DNA from 2 places in the Pseudarthrobacter sp. P1 genome. Region 2 is predicted to be linked to the other one. Evidence: riboswitches for the same ligand, from Rfam matches in the RefSeq annotation. Region 2 holds a riboswitch; the other holds the start of a gene.
What was found. A riboswitch is a leader RNA that binds a small molecule or an ion and turns the genes downstream of it on or off. The one in region 2 is predicted to bind cyclic di-AMP.
Positions count from the first base shown of each region.

Region 1: another riboswitch for cyclic di-AMP. It lies ahead of ACQCSX_RS17520 (M23 family metallopeptidase); the one in region 2 lies ahead of ACQCSX_RS16385 (transglycosylase).

Region 1 is NZ_CP189584.1:3,720,383-3,724,014, forward strand. Features, by position in the region: gene serC (phosphoserine transaminase) at 1-976, opposite strand, end outside; gene ACQCSX_RS17515 (metal-dependent transcriptional regulator) at 1,174-1,869, shown strand; cyclic di-AMP (ydaO/yuaA leader) riboswitch at 2,007-2,238, shown strand; gene ACQCSX_RS17520 (M23 family metallopeptidase) at 2,244-3,089, shown strand; cyclic di-AMP (ydaO/yuaA leader) riboswitch at 3,236-3,416, shown strand; gene ACQCSX_RS17525 (C40 family peptidase) at 3,469-3,632, shown strand, end outside.
Region 2 is NZ_CP189584.1:3,460,472-3,464,103, reverse strand. Features, by position in the region: gene ACQCSX_RS16395 (MFS transporter) at 1-953, opposite strand, end outside; gene ACQCSX_RS16390 (MarR family winged helix-turn-helix transcriptional regulator) at 950-1,324, opposite strand; cyclic di-AMP (ydaO/yuaA leader) riboswitch at 1,660-1,815, shown strand; gene ACQCSX_RS16385 (transglycosylase) at 1,821-2,507, shown strand; gene upp (uracil phosphoribosyltransferase) at 2,598-3,233, opposite strand; gene tadA (tRNA adenosine(34) deaminase TadA) at 3,256-3,632, shown strand, end outside.

The DNA.
Region 1 (3,632 bases), 260 kb from region 2:
CCACCTTGGCGGCGTCGACGCCCTCGTCGAAGTCGATGGTGACGATCACGTTGGAGCGGTCGGCCGGATCGGCGACGAACGGCGTCGCAACGGCGGAGGACTCGGCCCAGGAGTACAGGCGGCCGGCGGAATCGGCGGTGCGGGCGCTGGCGAAGTCAAGGCCGCCGTTGTCGTTGAGCCACTTCACCTGGGAATTCAGCGACACCAGCGTGGACAGCGCGGGCGTGTTGTAGGTCTGGTTCAGCTTGGAGTTGTCAATGGCCGTCTGCAGGTCCAGGAAGTCCGGGATCCAGCGGCCGCTGGCCTTGATGCGGGCGGCACGCTCCAGCGCGGCGGGGGAGAACAGGCCCAGCCACAGGCCGCCGTCGGAGGCGAAGTTCTTCTGCGGGGCAAAGTAGTACACATCGGCCTGGTCGATGTCCACGTGCAGGCCGCCGGCGGCGGAGGTGGCATCGATGACCACCAGCGCATCGTCGTCGGCGCCGTCAACGCGCTTGACCGGGGCGGCAACGCCGGTGGAGGTCTCGTTCTGCGGCCAGGCGTAGACGTCCACGCCGGCCTCGGCCACCGACACCGGGCGGGTGCCGGGCTCGGAGGTGATGATGGAGGAGGCCTCAATGAACGGGGCCTTGTTGGTGGCGGAGGCAAACTTGGAGCCAAACTCGCCGAAGCTCAGGTGCTGGGCCTTCTTCTCCACCAGGCCAAAGCTGGCGATGTCCCAGAATGCGGTGGAACCGCCCACGCCCAAGATGACTTCGTAGCCTTCGGGGGCCTTGAAGAACTGGCTCAGGCCGCTGCGGACCTCGCCCACGAGGTTCTTCACGGGCGCCTGGCGGTGGGAGGTGCCCAGGAGGTTGCGGCCGGCGGCGGCAAGTGCCTCCACCTGCTCTGCGCGGACCTTGGACGGGCCGGCACCGAACCGTCCGTCCGCGGGCAGCAAATCTGCGGGAATGGTCAGGGCAGTGGATTCGCTCACAAGTGGCTCCAAAGAAATTGGCGGTGGGTGGCGGCCCGGAGGCTATGGACAATTCTGCCGCAGACGTGCGCTGAGAACTAACCGGCGTAATACGAACGTAGGATGGGTGGGGGCGTGCGCCAGCAGCGCCAACGGTGAACCGCGGCATCTGTGACCAAGGCCACCCACTGAACTTCAAACGCCAGGAGGGTGTTGACATGACGGACCTGATCGACACAACGGAAATGTACCTTCGGACCATTTTGGAGCTCGAAGAAGAGAACATTGTTGCGCTGCGGGCGCGCATTGCCGAGCGTCTGCACCACTCGGGGCCCACCGTCTCCCAGACCGTCGGGCGGATGGAGCGCGATGGCCTGGTGGTGGTTTCCGGCGACAGGCACCTGGAGCTGACCGCGCTGGGCCGCGACAAGGCCACCAAGGTGATGCGCAAGCACCGCCTGGCCGAACGGCTGCTCTCCGATGTCATCGGCCTGGATTGGGCCTACGTCCATGACGAGGCCTGCCGGTGGGAGCACGTGATGAGCGAGCGCGTGGAACAGCGGCTCTTTGACCTGCTCGGCCACCCCGCGGAATCCCCGTACGGCAACCCGATCCCCGGCCTGGAAGAGCTGGGCGGGCCGGCCCCGGCGTCCTTCACCGACGGCGTCGTGAACCTGATCGATGTCATGGAAAACTACACCGCTGGCAGCAGTGTCCGCATCGCCCGCTTGTCCGAGCGTATCCAGGTGGAACCGGAGCTGCTGACCCAGCTGGACGAGGGTGGCATGCGCCCCGGGGCGAAGATTTCCCTGGAGCAGGTGGGCGAGTACATTTCCGTCCGCGTGCCGGGCATCGAAGGTGCCTTGGAGCTCCCGCCGGAAGTTGCCGGCCACGTCTTTGTGACGGTCGGCTAACGCACACTGGATATCGGACAACCCACCAGTTCTCCACAGCTTAGGTAACAAGCAGGTCACGGTCTGATCCGATTCACGTATAGTGGTTACCAGACGCTGATACCAAAGCGTTACATTCTCCGGCGCCGAGCCTTGCCTGCGGAGAGTGGCTTACATCCTTGACAGGCAGGGCGGAGGAACCACTTTTCCGGCTGCGGTATTGACCGTGGCCTTGGGGTGAAGTCCGTTCACGGCGGCCGCACGATCTGCACAGATGCATCCCTTCCTTCAGGTGCCTGTGCCCTGTGCGGGCGTTGCGCCGGGCCGAGTTGACGCAAGTCTCTGACTCGAATCCGACAGCTAACTCCGCAGGTGTACAAGAGAGGCTTAGAAACTTGTCCATCGAGAAACAGCACGGCCGACGCCGCGCCGGCGGCAACCTGCCCGCCACGCCCTCCGCCGTCGACCTTGTTATGGCGGCACCCGCGGCGGCCAGCACGCTTAGCCGCCGCGATGCAATCCGCGCCGAACAGCGCACCCGCCACCGCGGCCTCGGCGGCACCGCCCGCCAGCTCTCGGACCTGGCCGTCGCCACCGGCGCCGGCCAGAAGGTCGGCATTGCGCTGGCCGTGACGGGACTGGCCCTGGCCGTCACGGTCCCCGGCACAACCCCGGCCTTGGCCACCGAAGGCACCGGCTCTGTGGCCGCAGAAGCGGCCATGGTGACAGCAGACTCCGCCGCATCCGTCTCCTTCTCCCGCCCGTCCGTGGGCAGCTCGCTGGACGCCGACGGCAAGTTGCACCAGACCCTGACTGCCACCGCCGCCAAGGTCACGCCCGCGGCCGCCAAGGGAACCCTTGGCGCTCCGCTGGACTCGCTGACCCCCACGTCGGGCTTCGGTGCCCGCGTGAACCCGCTCACCGGCCAGCTGGGCGAAGAGCACACCGGCCAGGACTTCGCCATCGCCTGTGGCACGCCCGTCCACGCTGCCGCCGGCGGCACCGTGACCTTTGCCGGCTGGCACCCCTATGGCGGCGGAAACCGCGTGGTGATTGACCATGGCAACGGGCTCTCCAGCACGTACAACCACCTCTCCTCCATTGAGGTCAAGGTGGGCCAGAAGCTCACCCGCGGCCAGGAACTGGCCCTCAGCGGCACCACGGGAGCCTCCACCGGCTGCCACCTGCACTTCGAAGTGATGATCGATGGCAAGACCGTCGACCCGCTCGGTTGGCTCTAAAAAGCTAGAGGCGGAAGATCACGATTTCCACAATGTTCCGTGATCTTAACGTGACATTGATTTGAAACTCCTGTACCGTCGTAAGTGCGCCTCCTTCCAATAAAAGGGGGCGCCCGCACGTGGATTGCCTAGCTCTGCCACCACCTGCGGTCCGTTCGCAACATTCGTCTGGCAGAGGCGGGGGAACCAATTTCGGGCTTCTTTCCAAAGAAGCCCTTGGGGTGAAGCCGCGAAGCATTCCACGGGTCAACCGATGGGAATGTGGAGCGGCCGGGTGACTCCCATCCGAATCCGACAGCTTACCTCGCAGGCATTGGGAGAGGCTCTAGTCGTGTCTTCAAACACCGTCCTTGGGCGCCACCGTGCGCCCTCTGCAAGCGTGAACCCGCTTGCGGCTATTTCTAAAGCAGTCTCGTCCAATGCCGGGACCTTTGGCCGCCAGGCCGCTGTCGTTGCAGCCGCCTCCGGCCTCATCGTCAGCATTGGCCTCCCTGCCCAGGCCGCCGAATCCGGCCCCGTGAGCACCGAAACTTCCTCAGCCGT
Region 2 (3,632 bases):
AACGGGATCAGGGCCAGCGCGTACAGCCAGTAGCTGGGCATCGAGGCGGCGATGGCGGCAAAGACGCCAAAGGCCAGCACGCCGCCCAGCACGTAGAGCATCCGGGTGTTCTTGCGCCGCGCGGCCAGCAGCGCCGCGGCGAGCGTGCCCACGGCCATGATGGAGCCAAGCATCCCGTACTCCCCCGCGCCCTTGTGGAACACCTCGGTGGCCATCAGGGCGTTGGTGAGCTGGAAGTTCATGCCGAAGGTGCCCACCAGGAACACCAGCACCATGATCATCATCAGGTCCGGGCGCTGGCGGATGTAGGCCAGCCCCTCGCGGATCTGGCCCTTGCCGCGCGGGGCCTTGGCCACCGGGTGCAGTTCCTCGGGCCGCATCCGCAGCAGGGAGACCAGCACCGCGGCAAAGCTTGCCGCGTTGACCAGGAAGGCCGGGCCGGTGCCCAGCCAGGCGATGACCAGGCCGGCGACGCCGGGGCCGGCCAGCCGGGCCAGGTTGAAGGAGGCACTGTTGAGGGCGACGGCGTTGGGCACGTCGCGGGTCTCCACCACCTCCGACACAAAGGCCTGCCGGGCCGGTGCGTCGAAGGCACTGGCGACGCCAAGGGCCAGCGCAAGGGCGTAGACCTGCCAGAGCACTGCGGTGTCGGTGACCACCAGCAGGCCCAGCACCAGAGCGCACAGGCCCATGGTGGTTTGGGTCATCAGCAGCAGCTTGCGCTTGTCCATCCGGTCCGCCAGCAGGCCGGCATAGGGTCCCAGGAAGATGATCGGCAGGAACTGCAGCCCGGTGGTGATGCCGACGGCGGTGCCGGAGTTGTTGGTCAGCACGGTCAGGACCAGCCAGTCCTGGGCCACCCGCTGCATCCAGGTGCCAATGTTGGAAACCAATGCCCCGCCCACCCAGAGCCGGTAGTTGTATACCTTCAGGGCACGGAACATGGTGCTCATTTTGCGCTCATCTCCGCAAGGATCGCGGCCGCGCGGCGCAGGACGGCGCGGTCTTCCGAGCTGAGTTTGGCCACCCGTTTGGCCAGCCATTCGGTGCGTTTGGTGCGGGCCGCGCTGTGTGCGGCCGTCCCGGCGTCGGCGATCCACACCAGTACCTGGCGGCCGTCCGTCGGATGCGCCACGCGCTCCACGAAGCCCGAGGCCTCAAGCGAATTCACAATCCGGGTCATGGACGGGGCGGAGATGTTTTCCCGCTCGGCCAGCGCCCGCAGGGTCATGGGGCCGCGGGCCACGGCGGCCAGCACCGAATACTGCCCGGGGGAAAGCGTTTCGGAACTGGCCTCTGCCCGGAGCCGGCGCGAGGTGCGCATGATGGCAATCCGAAGCTCCACCGGGAGCGGCCCGGGAGCGGGGTTTTTGGTTGTGCTCTTGGCGGAATTTCGCGCCGTGGTTTCTGCAATTTTTGATGCTGGTGTGTGTGCCATGAAAGTCATCTACCTGTAGCTGCGTTGCGTATCACTCGTGTTTTGTGTAGTTCCCATCCTAGATCCTTAGCAATGCTAAGTAAATGTTCGGCTGGTCACAGGGGTGTCTTGCCGTTACCAAAGCGTGACTATGAGCCAGTCGGTCTGTACAGTGGGTAGTGTGCCGACTGCAGCCAACAGGCTGCCTGGCATCCCCGGACGGTTCGCCGAGCTCTGCCGCCGCCCGAGGCCCGTTCAATCTTTGGCAGAGACGGGGGACCCACGATTTGCGGGCCTCCACCACTGGAAGCCCTTGGGGTTAAGCCGCGCCTTGCGCGCGGCCGGATGCTCTCCATCCGAACCCGACAGCTCACCTCGCAGGCGTTGAGAGAGGCTAATCCGCATGTCCAAGAACCCACAGCACGGCCGCCGCCGTGCCCAGCCGGCGCACAAAGAGTCGCTGGCACTGCAGCTGTGGAACGCAGCACCCAAGCCCACCGCCGCCGGACAGCGCATGGCCGCTGTCGCCGTCGCGGGCGCCCTCCTGGTGGGTGCAGGTCTGGCCGAGGCGCCCGGGGAGCAGGCCACGGCCGCGGGCCTGAACACTCCGCTGTCCGCCGATGAGGCCCTGGTCGACGCCCCGGTGGCAGCGGACAGCAGCGTTGCGGTGTCCTTTACCCGCCCCGCCGTGGCGTCCAGCAGTGCAAACACCACCAACGTCCCGGACATCAAGGGCAATGCCAGCTCGGTGGTCCCCGTGGGAGCCAACGGCGGGGCGGTCAACGACCCCGCCGGCGCCCAGGCCTTCGCGGCCTCCAAGCTTGCCGACTTTGGCTGGGGCCAGGACCAGATGAAGTGCCTGATTCCGCTGTGGAACCGTGAGTCCGACTGGACCACCACTGCCGAGAACTCCTCCAGCCTGGCCTACGGCATCGCCCAGTCGCTGCCGGCCTCCAAGATGGACTCCGTGGGCACCGACTGGCGCACCAACTACCAGACCCAGATCACCTGGGGCATGGGCTATATCAAGAACCGTTATGGCAACCCGTGCGGCGCCTGGGGGCACGAAACCTCCATCGGCTGGTACTAGGCCACCCCGCTGGACCAACCCGCGGACCGCTGGACGAGGAAGGGCCGGACGCTGCAGCGTCCGGCCCTTCCTCGTCCAGCAACAGATTCTTTAGTCCACCACGCCATAGAGGCGGTCGCCGGCGTCGCCCAGGCCGGGAACGATGTAGGAGTTCTCGTCCAGCTTCTCGTCGATCGAGGCCAGCACGATGGTGACGTTCTTGCCCTCGAGCTCCTGGCGCAGGATCTCAAGACCCTCCGGGGCGGCCAGCAGGCAGATGCAGGTAATGTCCGCAGCTCCCCGGGCAAAGAGGAACTTGATGGCCTCGCGCAGCGTTCCGCCGGTGGCCAGCATGGGGTCCAGCACGTAGACCTGGCGGCCGGTCAGGTTGTCCGGGAGGCGCTCGGCGTAGGTGATCGCTTCGAGTGTCTCCTCGTTGCGGGCCATGCCCAGGAAGCCGACCTCCGCCGTCGGGAGCAGGCGGACCATGCCTTCGAGCATGCCCAACCCGGCGCGCAGGATGGGGACCACCAACGGGGTGGGCTTCACCAGACCGGTGCCCACGGTGGAGGTGACGGGGGTTTCAATGTTCACGGGTTCAACGCGCACCTCGCGGGTGGCCTCGTAGGCCAGCAGGGTGACGAGCTCCTCCGTCAGCTGCCGGAAGACCGGCGACGGGGTGTTCTTGTCCCTAAGAACCGTGAGTTTGTGGGCTACAAGCGGGTGGTCCGCAACGATGACGCGCATAGATAAAAGCTACCATTGAGCCGTGCCGACTATCCCGGAAACCCGCCAACACGAGTCCATCCCCACACCCAGCAGCCACCTTGAGTGGATGGACCTGGCGCTGGCTCAGGCCCGCGGGGCGCTGGCGACGGCGGACGTTCCCATTGGCGCCCTCGTGATTGGGCCCGACGGCGCGGTGCTTGGCACCGGGCGCAACGAACGCGAGGCGCACGGGGACCCCACGGCACACGCCGAGGTGGTGGCCATCCGCCAGGCGGCGGCCGCCCTGGGCGAGTGGCGGCTGGCCGGCTGCACACTGGTGGTCACCCTGGAACCGTGCACCATGTGTGCCGGGGCCATCGTGCTGGCCCGGGTGCCGCGGGTGGTCTTTGGCGCCTGGGACGAGAAGGCCGGGGCCGC